2 regions of the Pseudomonas sp. IT-P74 genome follow, and region 2 is predicted to be linked to the other one. Evidence: predicted binding sites of a transcription regulator. Region 2 holds the regulator's gene; the other holds the start of a gene.
What was found. Region 2 encodes FliA, which starts transcription of late flagellar genes. Its sites were predicted from a motif close to CTAAAGTTTNNNNNNNNNNNGCCGNTAA; they were not measured.
Positions count from the first base shown of each region.

Region 1: a site for FliA is predicted at 1,175-1,202, ahead of motA (flagellar motor stator protein MotA). Genes of this name have one in related genera too.

Region 1 covers NZ_CATKQD010000004.1:215,279-223,152, reverse strand. Annotated here, with positions in the region: gene motB (flagellar motor protein MotB) at 1-250, opposite strand, end outside; gene motA (flagellar motor stator protein MotA) at 254-1,105, opposite strand; gene ACM6J5_RS04610 (HDOD domain-containing protein) at 1,273-2,811, shown strand; gene rhdA (thiosulfate sulfurtransferase) at 2,853-3,668, shown strand; gene asd (archaetidylserine decarboxylase) at 3,687-4,547, shown strand; gene serB (phosphoserine phosphatase SerB) at 4,663-5,877, opposite strand; gene ACM6J5_RS04590 (AhpA/YtjB family protein) at 6,013-7,530, shown strand; gene ACM6J5_RS04585 (membrane integrity-associated transporter subunit PqiC) at 7,785-7,874, opposite strand, start outside.
Region 2 covers NZ_CATKQD010000055.1:239,663-247,536, forward strand. Annotated here, with positions in the region: gene flhA (flagellar biosynthesis protein FlhA) at 1-195, shown strand, start outside; gene flhF (flagellar biosynthesis protein FlhF) at 207-1,535, shown strand; gene fleN (flagellar synthesis regulator FleN) at 1,652-2,482, shown strand; gene fliA (RNA polymerase sigma factor FliA) at 2,479-3,219, shown strand; gene ACM6J5_RS21475 (chemotaxis response regulator CheY) at 3,387-3,758, shown strand; gene ACM6J5_RS21480 (protein phosphatase CheZ) at 3,780-4,568, shown strand; gene ACM6J5_RS21485 (chemotaxis protein CheA) at 4,623-6,890, shown strand; gene ACM6J5_RS21490 (protein-glutamate methylesterase/protein-glutamine glutaminase) at 6,939-7,874, shown strand, end outside.

The sequences.
Region 1 (7,874 bases), on a different contig from region 2:
CCATGGTCGGCGTACCACCCAGATCGATGATGTACGGCGTGCCGCTTTCGGAAAAGCCGATCGGGTCCTTGAAGTAACCGGCGATGGCGATCTTCTGTTCCGGCGTGGCGGTGGACAGCAGCCACAACACCAGGAAGAACGCCATCATCGCCGTGGCAAAGTCGGCGAAGGCGATTTTCCACGCGCCCCCGTGGTGCCCGCCGGCAATGCGCTTGACGCGCTTGATAATGATCGGCTGATTGTTTTCCATAACTTAACGACCGCGAACCGCTTGTTCCAGCTCGGCGAAGCTTGGACGGTGCGCCGGGTACAGAACCTTGCGCCCGAACTCCACGGCCAGCGATGGCGGCATGCCGGACGCCGACGCTACCAGCGAGGCCTTGATGGCTTCATAGACGTTCAGCTCTTCCTTGGCATCGTGGGCCAGGGAATGAGCCAGCGGGCCGAAGAAACCGTAGGCGGCGAGAATACCGAAGAAGGTACCCACCAGTGCCGCACCCACGTGCAGGCCGATGGACTTCTGGTCACCTTCACCCAGCGAAGCCATGGTTACCACGATACCCAATACCGCCGCGACGATACCGAAACCGGGCATGGCGTCGGCGATGCCGTTGACGGCGTGGGATGGGTGTTCCAGGTCTTCCTTGAGGCTGAACAGTTCCATGTCGAACAAGCCTTCCAGCTCGTGGGGAGCCATGTTGCCGGAGGACATGATGCGCAGGTAATCGCAGATGAACGCGGTCATGCGCTCGTCCTTGAGAACGGTCGGGTACTTGGCGAAGATCGGGCTCGCGGCGGCATCTTCGATGTCGCCTTCGATGGCCATCATGCCTTCGCGGCGGCTCTTGTTGAGGATCTCGTAGATCAGGCCCAGCACTTCAAGGTAGAAGCCGTGGTTGAAACGCGAACTGAACATGCTCAGGGACTTCTTGAGCACGTGCATGGTCATGTAGCCGGGGTTGGCCTGCAGGAAAGCGCCGAGGGCCGCGCCGCCGATGATCATGACCTCGAAAGGCTGGATCAGGGCGGCAATCTTGCCGTGGGAAAGCACGTATCCGCCGAGCACGCTCGCGAATACGACGATGATGCCGATAATTTTAGCCATAGGTTAGGAGAGCACTTACTGAGTCGGGTTCAAGGTCATATTCGGAAGTTAAAAAATCTCTTCTTCTACTTATCGGCAAAACTGCGCCAGACTATAGCCAGTTCAGGCGAAAAGCTAATTTGACCCCTTCCGGGCCCAGGTAATGTTGACGATGATCGCCTCCCACCATGGTTAACGAAACGAACGTTCCAACCCCGAAACCGACCACTCTCGAAGGCTGGGTCAAGCTGCTCGATGGCGTGCGCCTGCCGGTTCCGCAAGCCAGTCACGACCGGGTCTGCAAGGCCATCGGCGACAGCCGCAGCTCGCTGCGCGATATCGCCGACCTCATGCAAGGCAGCCCGGCACTGGCCTTGAGCGTGATTCGCGAAGCCAACCGGCATACCCATGGCGGCATGATCGAGCCTGCGGAAAACCTCGAGATTGCGATCAATCGCCTCGGCCTGAAGCGCACCGAAGAACTGCTCGCGCGGTTGCCCGTCGAACCCCAGTCCGAGATCCCCAAAGCCCTGCGTCAGTTGCAGATGATCAGCCAGCACGCCACGCAACAGGCCAACGGTTTTTTTGCCAGCCGCCTGGCGCGGCTGTGGCAGGACATCCATTGGGGCAGCCTGCTGTTTCTTTCGCCCCTGTGGCCGTTGGCGCTGACCCATCCGAAACTGCTCGAAGACTGGGAGCTGCGGGTCATCCATAAAGGCGAGTCGGCACGCAAAGTCGAGCAGCAACTGTTTGGCGTACGCCTGCTGGACATCGGTCAGGCGCTGGTAGAGGTCTGGCGCTTGCCGATCTGGGTGCAGCAGGGTTATCGCCTGCTGCTCACCGAACAGCGGGAACTGGTGAAAGTCCTGCGCATCGCCCGTGACAGCGAGCATCCACTGCGTCAGCAGAACCGCCTCGATGACGATCCGACCCTGCGCCGCTGGCTCAATCAACCGGCCAATACGGTGCTGCTGGCCAACGGGCTGGCACTGTCGGCGCAACACGCCTGGGACAGCCCCCACAGTGAGCGCTGGCAGTACCTGACCTGCCTTTACCTGCAAATGCCGATGGACGAGCTGCAGCAACAACTGCACCAGCAAGCCGCCAACAGCGCACGCCATCACGCCATGCCCGACCTCTGGCACCCCGCCGAATCGCTGATCTGGCCGTGGGGCATGAACCGCGTCCACGCAGGCTTACTGCCAGCAGCGGCACCCACCGCCGAAGACCTGGCGAAGTGGCGCAAGCAATGCGCCGAATTGCTGGTCGAGCCGAGTCGCTTCACCAACGCCATGCACTTGACCATCGCCGCCCGGGACGCCCTCGTGGCCTGCGGCATGCGTCGGGTGATGATCCTGATGGCCGACCGCACCCACACCAACCTGCGTGTGCACCAGACGGCCGGCCTGCCGAAGGAGGCTGCCGGGTTGAACTTCGTGGTCAGCCAGAGCAACGTGTTGCAACGCCTGCTTGCGCAGCAGGCCCAGGTGCGCCTGACGCCAGCCAACAACGTGCAATTCTCGGCCCTGCTACCCAACAACCTGCGCTCGCAGTTCAGCGGCGAACACCTGCTGCTGCGTTCGCTGGTCAACAATGGCCGGGTGATCATGATCGTCGTGGCGGATCAAGGCGGCGGGCCGTTTTCGGAAATCTCCGTACAGGCCTTCGGCAAAACCGCGCAATGCATCGAAAAAGCCCTGCACAGCTTTAGCCACCGAGGCCAATAAGCTGCGTTACAATCCTCCCTTTTGTGCTCTGGAGACCTCACATGTCTGACTTCTCTGGCTTGCCGCTGGTGATCGAGCCGAGCGACTTGCTCCCTCGCCTCGACGCCCGCGAACTGATTCTGGTGGACTTGACCAGTCCCGCCCGCTACGCCGAAGGGCACATTCCCGGCGCGCGCTTTGTCGATCCGAAGCGCACGCAGCTCGGCCAGGCCCCCGCCCCGGGGCTGATGCCCCCGAAGGCAGCACTCGAAGCGCTGTTTGGTGAGCTGGGACACAACCCCGACGCGGTCTACGTGGTGTATGACGACGAAGGCGGCGGTTGGGCCGGGCGCTTCATCTGGCTGCTGGATGTCATCGGCCACGGCAAGTACCACTATGTCGACGGCGGCCTCATGGCCTGGCTGGCGGAAGGCTTGCCCATGTCGATCCAGATCCCGCCACCCGTGGGCGGCCCGGTTCCACTGACCTTGCACGACGAACCCACCGCCACCCGCGAATACCTGCAAAGCCGTCTCGGTGCCGCCGATCTGGCGATCTGGGATGCACGCGGACCGCTGGAGTTTTCCGGCGAGAAAGTCTTGGCAGCCAAGGGCGGACACATTCCCGGCGCGGTCAATTTCGAATGGACCGCCGGCATGGATAAGGCACGCCAGTTGCGCATCCGCACCGACATGCCGCAGATCCTCGAACAACTCGGGATCAGTAAAGACAAAGAAGTGATTACCCACTGCCAGACCCACCATCGTTCTGGCTTCACCTATCTGGTGGCCAAGGCTCTCGGTTATCCGCGGGTCAAAGGCTACGCCGGCTCCTGGGGCGAATGGGGCAACCATCCCGATACCCCGGTAGACATTTAAGATTTTTAAGGACCGTTAATGAACAAGCGTCTGTTTCTCCTCGGCCAGTACCTGCTGCCCCACAACTTGCTCTCGCGACTGGCCGGCTGCATCGCCGAATGCCGCGTGCGCTGGTTCAAGAATGCCTTTACCGCCTGGTTCGCCAAGCGCTATCAGGTGGACATGTCCCAGGCGCTGGTCGAAGACCTGACCGCCTACGAGCACTTCAATGCGTTCTTCACCCGCGCGCTGAAAGACGGTGCCCGCCCGCTGGACGAGACTCCGGGCGCGATCCTCAGCCCGGCCGACGGCGCGATCAGCCAGCTTGGCCCGATCGAACACGGTCGTGTGTTCCAGGCCAAGGGCCACAGCTTCAGCGTGCTGGAACTGTTGGGTGGCGATGCGGCAAACGCTGCGCCGTTCATGGGTGGCGACTTCGCGACCATCTACCTGTCGCCGAAGGACTACCACCGCGTGCACATGCCACTGGCCGGCACCCTGCGCGAGATGGTCTACATCCCGGGTCGCCTGTTCTCGGTCAACCAGACAACCGCTGAAAACGTTCCGGAACTGTTCGCCCGCAACGAGCGCGTGGCGTGCATATTCGACACCGAGCGCGGACCGATGGCCGTGGTGCTGGTGGGCGCGATGATCGTTGCGTCGATTGAAACCGTTTGGGCCGGTCTGGTCACGCCGCCGAAACGCGAGCTGAAAACCTTCCGCTACGACGAAACCGCGCGCGCGCCTATCCATCTGGAAAAAGGTGCGGAACTGGGTCGCTTCAAGCTGGGTTCGACCGCCGTCGTGCTGTTCGGGCCGGATCAGGTCAAGTGGGCTGAAGAAATGACCGCCGGTACAGCGGTGCAGATGGGTCAGGGCATGGGCCTGCCGAAGGCCTGATATGTAGGAGCGAGCTTGCTCGCGATGAACGGCGAGGCGACGCGGGCATTCAGATTGCCCGCGTCATCGTTAACGCCCATCGCGAGCAAGCTCGCTCCTACAGTAGTTTGCGGTGTTAGAGCTGTCCGTCGCGATCGCGGAAACCCAGCAGATACAGCACGCCATCCAGCCCCAGGGTCGAGATCGCTTGCTTGGCCGACTGCTTGACCAGCGGCTTGGCGCGGAACGCCACACCCAACCCGGCAATCGCCAGCATCGGCAAGTCATTGGCACCGTCACCGACCGCAATGGTCTGCTCCAGACGCAAACCTTCCTTGTGTGCCAGTTCCTTCAGCAAGTCCGCCTTGCGCTGCGCATCGACAATCGGCTCTATCGCCACGCCGGTGACTTTGCCGTCGACCACTTCCAGTTCGTTGGCGAACACATAGTCGATACCCAGCTTCGCCTGCAATTGCTTGGCGAAGTAAGTGAAGCCGCCCGACAGAATCGCTGTCTTGTAGCCCAGTCGCTTGAGTTCAGCGAACAGGGTTTCGGCGCCTTCGGTCAGGCGCAGCGAGGCGCCGATGGAGTCCAGCACATTGACGTCCAGGCCTTTGAGCAAGGCCAGGCGCTCTTTGAAGCTGGCGCGGAAGTCCAGTTCGCCGGCCATTGCCCGTTCAGTGATTTCCGAGACCTTGTCGCCGACACCCGCCGCTTTGGCCAGTTCATCGATGACTTCGGCTTCGATCAGGGTCGAATCCATGTCGAACACCGCCAGACGACGGTTGCGACGGAACAGCGAATCTTCCTGGAAGGCGATGTCGACGTTCAGTTCCTGGGCAACGCTGAGGAATTCGGCACGCAGCGCCTGCGGATCAGCCGCTTCGCCACGCACGGAAAACTCGATGCAGCCCTTGCCCTTGTCGGCCGGAGTGTCCAGCGGCATGCGCCCGGACAGACGATCGATATGGTCGATGTTCAGGCCATATTTGGCGGTGATCGAGCTCACGGCCTGCAACTGCCCGGCTGTCACCTTGCGGGTCAACAGGGTCACGATGTGGCGTTTTTTGCCCTGGTTGCCGACCCACTGCTGGTAATCCACTTCGGACACTGGCGTGAAACGCACCTGTTGATCGAGCTCGTACCCCTTGAACAGGATGTCCTTGAGCACGGACTTGCCTTGCTCGGTGTCGGGAATTTCAACCAGGATGCCGAACGACAAGGTGTCGTGGATCACCGCCTGACCGATGTCGAGAATGTTCACACCACCCTGGGCCAGAACGCCGGTAATGGCCGCAGTCAGACCCGGACGGTCGACTCCCGTGATGTTTATCAGGACGATTTCGCGCAAGGCGCACCCCCGCAGGTGGAAAAAAACCGCATTCTACCCACTTTCAGTGACCATCGGGCACCGTGAGCGCTTTGACGGTCTAGGGCCTGTCGCTATACTGCGCGTCAACTCCACGGACAAAAGAGCCGAGCTCAAGTGAACCGGCCTACGCCAGTAAAAACCGATAACTTCTTCCTGCTGATCTTCCGGGCACTGCGCCACCGCCGTGTACCGATTGCATTGCGCATCGCCAGCCATAACGTGATTCTGGTCGCCCTGGCCCTGGTCATCTATGCCGGTGTGATGGGCCTGCAGTTCAAGCAGGCCATGCACGAGCAGGCGGATGCGCTGGGCGAAAGCCTGACTACGCAGACGGCCACCTCGGCCACCGAGCTGTTGGTGTCCAACGACATCCTCAGCCTCAATGTGCTGCTCAATAACCTGACCAAGAACAAACTGGTGGCCCACGCCGCCATCTACAGCCCGGACAACCGCATCCTCGCCGAATCCGGCCAGCGTCCCAAGCATGGCCTGCTGGGCGAAGCCGAGGGCATGTACCAGAGCAAAATCACCTTCCAGGACGTGACTGCCGGGCAATTGCGCATCAGCCTGGACATGGACCAGTTCCAGCAGCCGATGACCATCAGCCTGCAAAGCATGGGCATTCTGAGCGCCATCCTGCTGGCCCTGTCCCTGGCCCTGAGCCTGCGCATGGGGCGTTATCTCTCCACGCCGCTGCTGCAATTGCGGGTGTGGCTGCGCAACATCGACGAATACACCCCGGGCACCGACCGCCAGGACGAAATCGGCGACCTGGCGCGCCAGCTGCACGCCAACTTCGCCCCGGAGCCCGCCCCTGTGCCGGAACCGGAACCGGAATTCGACGACGTCGATGACGAGGCCGACCCGGCCTTCGAAGTCCGTAACCTGCGCGACCCGAGTTTCGACGAGAGCCGCCCGGTAGCGGCGCTCAAGCCAGCGCCACGGCAGATCGTCAGCACTGTTGAAGACGACGATGATGAAGACCCGTTCGCCGATCTGCGCGACGAGTCGCTGGACAGCCCTCCACAACCGGTGATTCGCAAGGCCACGCCGAGCGTGCCGCAACACAGCGCGGTGCTGGCGGTGCAACTGGGTTCCCAGGAGCAACTGCGACGCCTGCCGCGTGCGCGACTTGAAGAGCTGCTCGAACGCTATCGCGATTGCCTCGACCAGGCCGCTTCGCTGTATCAAGGCGAAGTGGAGACCTTGAACGATGGCAGCACGTTGATGCTGTTCCACACCGAAGACAGCGGCGACGATTACCTGACCAACGCCATCTGCTGTGGCGAGCTGCTGCGGGCTCTAGGCCACCAGTTGCAGATCGAAGTCGCGGACAGCGGCATTACCCTGCAGTTGCAGCTGGGCCTGACCCTGGGCGACGAACTGTTCGGCCTGAGCCAGATCGACCTGCTGCTGACCGACCCCGCCCAGGACGCCCTGGCACTGTCACAACACAGCCGCAACCTGCTGCTGGTGGAGCGCAAGATCAGTGACGACGCGTTGATCCGTCAGCGTGCACGGATCCGCCCGATTGCCAGCCCTGAAGGTGCATGCTGCGTGGAGCGGTTGATGGAGCCGTATCCGTCGATGCTCGAGCGGCAACTGGCGCGGATGCACGAGCGCCGCGCTTAAGCCGCAGGCCCCGATCTGAAGAAGCCCGCAGATGAGCGATCGTCTGCGGGCTTTTTTGTGGCCTGTTCTGGCCTCATCGCGAGCAAGCTCGCTCCCACAGGGGATCGTCAGTGACCCCCCTCCTGTGGGCTGTCCGGATCAATTGTGGGAGCGAGCCTGCTCGCGATGAGGCCGGAACAGGCGCTAAAGATCTCCAGCCCGCAGAAACAACAAAGCCCGCATCAATGCGGGCTTTGTTTCAAATCCATCCAGGGTCAGAAGCGGAACACTTCCATATCCGTACGAATAGGCGCGGCCATCGGGATCTTCGGCTGCTTTTCCTGCTCTACCGCAGGTGCTGGCGC
Region 2 (7,874 bases):
CGTTCGTTGATCGACGCGGCGCAGCGTCAGGAGATGCAAGGTCAGCCGGTGATTCTGCTGGTGGCCGGTCCGGTTCGCGCGATGCTCTCGCGATTCGGCCGGCTCGCAGTCCCGGGTTTGCACGTGTTGGCTTACCAGGAAATCCCTGACAACAAGCAAGTGACCATCGTTGCGACAGTAGGGCCCAACGGCTGAGGTAGTGGTTTATGCAAGTTAAGCGTTTTTTCGCCGCCGATATGCGTCAGGCCATGAAGCTGGTTCGCGATGAGCTGGGCGCTGATGCCGCCATCATTGGCAACCGCCGGATCGCCGGGGGTGTCGAATTGACGGCTGCGCTGGATTACAAGCTGTCGGCCCTGGCGCCGCGGGTCCCGAACATGGAGCTCGAAGACGAGCTGCGCAAGACTCAGTCGCGGATCGTCACTGCCCAGGCCGAATTGAGCCTGCGTGGCGATGGCGAGAGCGACAACGCAACCAATCGCCAGTTGTTCGCCGGCTTGCCGTTGACCGCCGCCGAGCCGCTGATGGAACCGACCTACGCCGAACCTCGTCGCCCCGCGCCGGCCGCTGCGCCAGCGTCCGGTGGCGTGGATCCGCGGGCGTTTGACTCGATGCGTTTCGAGCTCAACAGCCTGCGCGAACTCATGGAAGTCCAACTCGGCTCCCTGGCCTGGAATCAGCTGCAAGGCAGCCGTCCGGACCAGGCCAACCTCTGGCGTCGCCTGCAACGCATTGGCCTGTCCGGCCCGCTGTCGCGCGACCTGCTGGCGATGATCAGCGAAATCGAAGAGCCTCGTCAGGCCTGGCGCATGTTGCTGGCGCACCTGGCGCGCATGATCGTTACCCCGGAAGTCGAGCCGCTGGAAGAGGGCGGTGTGATTGCCATGGTCGGCCCTGCCGGCATGGGCAAGACCACCACCCTGGCCAAGCTGGCCGCCCGCTACGTGCTCAAGTACGGCGCGCAGAACATCGCGCTGGTGAGCATGGACAGCTTCCGCATCGGTGCCCAGGAGCAGCTCAAGACCCTGGGGCGCATTCTCAATGTGTCGGTGACCCACGTCGATCCGGGCCAGTCCCTGGTGCAGGCCCTGGAACCACTGTTGCGCAAGCGCGTGGTGCTGATCGATACCGCCGGCCTGCAGGCCAGCGATCCGGCCCTGCGCATGCAGCTCGAAAGCCTGGCCGGTCGTGGCATCCGCTCGAAAAATTATCTGGTCCTGGCAACCACCAGCCAGAAACAGGTTCTAACGGCCGCTTATCACAGTTACAAGCGTTGCGGGCTCGCCGGCTGCATCCTGACTAAACTGGATGAAACGGCAAGTCTGGGCGAGGTGTTGAGCCTGGCCATCAGTCATGAATTGCCGGTGGCTTACCTGACCGATGGCCCGCGGATCCCGGATGATTTGCATCTGCCGCGTCGTCATCAGTTGGTCAGCCGCGCCGTGAGCGTGCAAATGCAGGAAGAACCCAGCGAAGAAGCCATGGCTGACATGTTCGCTGACATCTACCACAGCCCGACCAAGCAGGTTGGCTGAGGTATTAATGAACAGTTTTTGTACCTACATCGATGGTCTGCCATGCATTGTTCCGTTTGTGAACGCGCAGCCAGTAATGTGGCCTCCGTCTATGCAAGACAAGGTAAAGAAATAACATGGGCAGCATGCATCCCGTACAGGTGATCGCGGTGACCGGCGGCAAAGGTGGCGTCGGGAAAACTAATGTGTCAGTGAACTTGTCCCTGGCTTTGGCCGAGCTTGGCCGGCGCGTCATGCTGTTGGACGCGGACCTTGGACTGGCGAACGTCGACGTTCTGCTGGGCCTGACACCCAAACGTACCCTGGCCGACGTGATCGAAGGCCGCTGCGAACTGCGCGATGTATTGCTGCAGGGACCCGGCGGCATCCGTATCGTTCCGGCCGCATCCGGCACTCAGAGCATGGTGCATCTGAGCCCCGCGCAACACGCCGGCCTGATCCAGGCCTTCAGTGATATCGGCGACAACCTCGACGTACTGGTGATCGACACCGCTGCGGGCATTGGGGACTCGGTAGTCAGTTTCGTTCGCGCCGCCCAGGAAGTGCTGCTGGTGGTGTGCGACGAGCCGACTTCGATTACCGATGCCTATGCCTTGATCAAGTTGCTGAACCGCGACTACGGCATGAACCGCTTCCGCGTCCTGGCCAACATGGCCCAGAGCCCGCAGGAAGGACGCAACCTGTTCGCCAAGTTGACCAAGGTCACGGATCGCTTCCTCGATGTCGCCTTACAATACGTCGGCGCGGTGCCCTACGACGAAAGCGTGCGCAAGGCCGTGCAGAAGCAGCGCGCCGTCTACGAGGCCTTCCCGCGTTCCAAGTGCTCGCTGGCGTTCAAGGCCATCGCGCAGAAGGTCGATACCTGGCCGCTGCCCGCCAACCCGCGCGGGCACCTGGAGTTTTTCGTCGAGCGGCTTGTGCAGCAGACAGCAGGACCTGTTCTATGACAGCCAGCGGCTACAACCTCTACAAAAAGTCGGCACGCGATGCGCAGTACGAGCTGATCGAGCGTTACGCGCCGCTGGTTAAACGCATTGCCTACCACTTGCTGGCGCGATTGCCGGCCAGTGTCCAGGTTGAAGACCTGATCCAGGCCGGGATGATCGGCCTGCTTGAAGTATCGACCAAATATGACGCCAGCAAAGGCGCCAGTTTCGAAACGTACGCGGGCATACGAATCCGCGGCGCCATGCTCGATGAGGTGCGCAAGGGGGACTGGGCGCCACGTTCGGTTCACCGCAATACGCGGATGGTCAGCGATGCCATTCGCTCGATTGAAGCGAAAACCGGCCGTGATGCTAAAGATCACGAAGTTGCGGCCGAACTCCAATTGAGTCTCGATGATTACTACGGGATTTTGAACGACACCCTGGGCAGCCGGCTGTTCAGTTTCGACGACCTTTTGCAGGACGGCGAACACGAGGGGCTGCACGAGGATGGCGCGAGTGCTCATCTCGAGCCGTCACGCGACCTGGAGGATGAACGCTTCCAGGCTGCGCTGGCGGATGCGATTGCCAATTTGCCGGAGCGTGAGCGGCTGGTGTTGGCGCTGTACTACGACGAAGAGTTGAACCTCAAGGAAATCGGTGAGGTCCTGGGGGTCAGCGAATCGCGGGTCAGCCAGTTACACAGCCAGTGCGCGGCCCGTTTGCGGGGGCGTTTGGGGGAGTGGCGAGCGCGCTGAAGGCAGTGTGGGGACACTGCGAACGAGGCTGGTGTGGTGTTGAACTGCGCCGGTCGCGATCTGTTGTGCTCCAGACAGTCATTGAGTGCTTTGCCGGATTGATTGAAATGGCGTGTCCAGGTGCTGGGCGCGTTTAAGACTGCTTGGAGGTCGAATTGGACAAGAACATGAAAATCCTCATCGTTGATGACTTCTCAACGATGCGGCGGATCATCAAGAACCTGCTGCGTGACCTTGGGTTCACCAACACCGTCGAGGCCGACGATGGCACTACCGCCATTCCGGTGCTCAACAGCGGAAGCATCGACTTTCTGGTAACGGACTGGAACATGCCTGGCATGACCGGTATCGATCTGCTGCGCCACGTGCGTGCCGATGAAAAGCTCAAGCACCTGCCGGTGCTGATGGTGACCGCTGAAGCCAAGCGCGAGCAGATCATCGAAGCCGCCCAGGCCGGTGTTAACGGCTATGTGGTCAAACCCTTCACGGCCCAGGCGTTGAAAGAAAAAATCGAGAAGATTTTCGAACGCATCGGTTGATGAATGCGCCACGGGGGAGCTATGGGCAATAACGAAACTTCATTGGGCGACTTTGAATCGACCCTGAAAAAACACGCCGTCGAATTGGTCGAGAGCCTTGAAAAAGGCAAGTTCGGCGACGCGGTGCAATTGATCCATGAGCTCAACCAGACCCGTGACCGTGGCCTGTATCAGGAAGTGGGCAAGCTCACCCGCGAACTGCATAGCGCGATCGTCAATTTCCAGATTGACCCGCACATGCCGCAAGCCGAAGAAGTGTCGCAGATCACCGACGCCACCGAGCGCCTGGGGTACGTGGTCAAGCTGACCGAGGCCGCGGCCAATCGCACCATGGATCTGGTGGAAAGTGCCACGCCGCTGGTCAATGGCCTGGCCGATGAAGCCAAGGTGTTGAGCGCGGACTGGGGGCGCTTCATGCGTCGCGAAGTCGGCGCCGAAGAGTTTCGTGAACTGGCCCGGCGGGTCGACGGGTTCCTGACGCGCAGCGGCACGGACAATCGCGCGGTGTCGGGCAACCTCAACGACATCCTGCTCGCCCAGGATTACCAGGACCTCACAGGCCAGGTGATCAAGCGTGTGACCCAGTTGGTCACCGAAGTTGAAAGCAACCTGCTCAAGCTCGTGCTGATGGCCAGTCAGGTGGACCGCTTTGCGGGCATCGAACATGACCGTGAAGCGATGCTTGCTGAAAAAGATCCACAAAAACATCTCTCTCAGGGTGAAGGTCCGCAGATTCATGCCGATAAAAGAGAAGACGTTGTGTCCGGCCAGGACGATGTGGACGATTTGTTATCCAGCCTGGGATTTTAGAGTTTTAGAATTTTAGGTTTTTTGGGTTTTTAGACCTGTAGGAGCACCCCCTTAATGAGCTTCGGCGCCGATGAAGAGATCCTTCAGGATTTCCTGGTTGAGGCCGGCGAGATTCTAGAGCAACTGTCCGAGCAACTGGTCGAGCTGGAAAGCCGTCCGGATGATGCGGATCTGCTCAATGCAATTTTTCGCGGTTTTCACACTGTAAAAGGGGGCGCCGGCTTCCTCCAGCTCAACGAACTGGTGGAGTGCTGCCACATCGCCGAGAACGTGTTCGACATCCTGCGCAAGGGTGAACGTCGCGTCGACTCGGAACTGATGGACGTGGTTCTCGAAGCGCTGGACGCGGTGAACGGCATGTTCAGCGAAGTCCGCGAACGCGGCCCGATCACGGCCGCGACACCGCAACTGCTCGCGGCGCTGGCCCGTCTGGCCGAGCCGCAATCGGCTGACGAGGTGGCTGCCGCGCCTGTCGCCGCCGTGGTCGAAGCGCCTGTGGCTGAAGCCGAGTCGGGCGATATCACCGACAATGAATTCGAACAACTGCTGGACTCGCTGAATGCCGTCAAGGCCCAGGCCGAGGCCCCGAAGGCTGCTCCAGCGCCTGCCGGCAATGCCGCCGGCAGCGATGAAATCACCGATGCCGAGTTCGAGTCGTTGCTCGATCAGCTGCACGGTAAAGGCCAGTTCGCCGTTGACGCGGTGGTCCCGGCGACCGCTGTGCCAGAAGCGCCGAAAGCGGCCGGCGACAGTTCCGATATTACTGACGACGAATTCGAAGCACTGCTCGACCAACTGCACGGCAAGGGTAACTTTGCTGTCGAGGCGCTGGAGTCGGCCATTGCTTCTGTGCCCGCGCCCGCGGCACCCAGCGCGGTGGCGGCCGGCAGCGATCTGATTTCCGATCACGAGTTCGAAGCGCTGCTCGACGAGTTGCACGGCAAAGGCAAGTTCACTGAAGTGGGCGCAACGGCTGGAACGGCAACCGGCGCCAACGCCTCGGTTGCGGCACCTGCCGCCAAGGCAGCCGCGCCGAAACCCGTGGCCAAGGCTCCCGAGCCAATAGCCGAAACACGGGCCCCTGTGGCCGCTGCTGCACCGGCTGCTGCCCGTGCCCCGGCCGTGCCACCGGCGGAAAAGCCGGCGAGTGAAGCCGAGACCACCGTGCGCGTCGATACCGCGCGTCTCGACGAGATCATGAACATGGTCGGCGAGTTGGTGCTGGTGCGTAACCGCCTGGTCCGCCTGGGCCTCAACAGCGGCGACGAAGCCATGTCCAAGGCCGTGTCGAACCTCGACGTGGTCACCGCCGACCTGCAGACCGCGGTCATGAAGACCCGGATGCAGCCGATCAAGAAAGTCTTCGGGCGCTTCCCGCGCCTGGTTCGCGACCTGGCCCGCCAGCTCAAGAAAGAGATCAACCTGGAACTGGTCGGCGAAGAAACCGACCTCGACAAGAACCTCGTCGAGGCTCTGGCCGACCCGCTGGTCCACTTGGTGCGCAACGCGGTCGACCATGGCATCGAATCGCCGGAAGAACGCGAAGCTTCGGGCAAGGCCCGGGGTGGCAAAGTGATCCTGGCGGCCGAGCAGGAGGGCGACCACATCCTGCTGTCGATCTCCGACGACGGCAAAGGCATGGACCCGAACGTCCTGCGTTCCATCGCGGTTAAACGCGGCGTGATGGACAAGGATGCCGCCGATCGTCTGAGCGACACCGAATGCTACAACCTGATCTTCGCCCCGGGTTTCTCGACCAAGACCGAGATCTCCGACGTATCGGGTCGCGGCGTGGGCATGGACGTGGTGAAAACCAAGATTTCCCAGCTCAACGGTTCGATCAACATCTACTCGGCCAAGGGCCAGGGTTCGAAGATCGTCATCAAGGTGCCGCTGACCCTGGCGATCATGCCGACGCTGATGGTCATGCTCGGCAACCAGGCGTTCGCGTTCCCGCTGGTGAACGTCAACGAGATCTTCCACCTCGACCTGTCGACCACCAACGTCGTGGACGGCCAGGAAGTGGTGATCGTGCGGGACAAGGCGCTGCCATTGTTCTATCTCAAACGCTGGCTGGTCAGCTCCGCCGCTCACGAAGAGCAGCGCGAGGGCCATGTGGTGATCCTTTCGGTGGGCACCCAGCGGATCGGCTTTGTCGTCGATCAACTGGTGGGCCAGGAAGAAGTGGTCATCAAGCCATTGGGCAAAATGCTCCAGGGAACTCCGGGCATGTCCGGCGCCACCATCACCGGTGACGGCCGCATCGCGCTGATTCTCGATGTTCCGAGCATGCTCAAGCGTTACGCCACACGGCGTATTTGATTCTGGTGGAGCGGGGCGCCTGGCCTCGCTCCATCTAATGGAGTGTTTATGGCAGTCAAAGTCCTGGTGGTGGACGATTCGGGGTTTTTCCGCCGCCGCGTTTCGGAAATTCTTTCAGCGGATTCCAATATCCAGGTCGTCGGCACGGCGACCAATGGCAAAGAGGCGATCGATCAGGCGCTGGCCCTCAAGCCCGACGTGATCACCATGGACTACGAGATGCCGATGATGGACGGCATCACTGCCGTGCGGCACATCATGCAACGCTGCCCGACCCCGGTCCTGATGTTCTCCTCGCTGACCCACGAAGGCGCCCGGGTCACCCTCGATGCGCTGGATGCCGGCGCGGTGGACTTCCTGCCGAAGAACTTCGAAGACATCTCGCGCAACCCCGAGAAGGTCAAGCAACTGCTGTGCGAAAAGATCCTGAGCATTTCGCGCAGCAATCGTCGCGTCAGCACTTACAGCGCTCCGGCCCCTGTGGCCGCACCAGCTCCAACACCTGCGCCTTCCAGTATCGGAAGTTACGGCAGCAGCGCGCCCGTGCGTCCGGCACCGGCACCGATTCCTGTGCGTACACATGGGGCCTGCGCGTCGTCGCCCGCGCCGAAACGCAAAGCCTACAAACTGGTGGCCATCGGTACGTCCACCGGTGGCCCGGTCGCCCTGCAGCGGGTCTTGACCCAATTGCCGGCCAACTTCCCGGCCCCGATCGTGCTGGTCCAGCACATGCCGGCCGCCTTCACAAAGGCCTTTGCCGAGCGCCTGGACAAGCTCTGCCGCATCAGCGTCAAGGAAGCCGAGGATGGCGACATCCTGCGTCCGGGCCTGGCGCTGCTGGCGCCGGGTGGCAAGCAGATGATGATCGACGGTCGCGGCGCGGTGAAAATCCTCCCGGGTGACGAACGTCTCAACTACAAACCGTGCGTGGACATCACCTTCGGTTCGGCGGCCAAGACCTACGGTGACAAAGTTCTGGCGGTG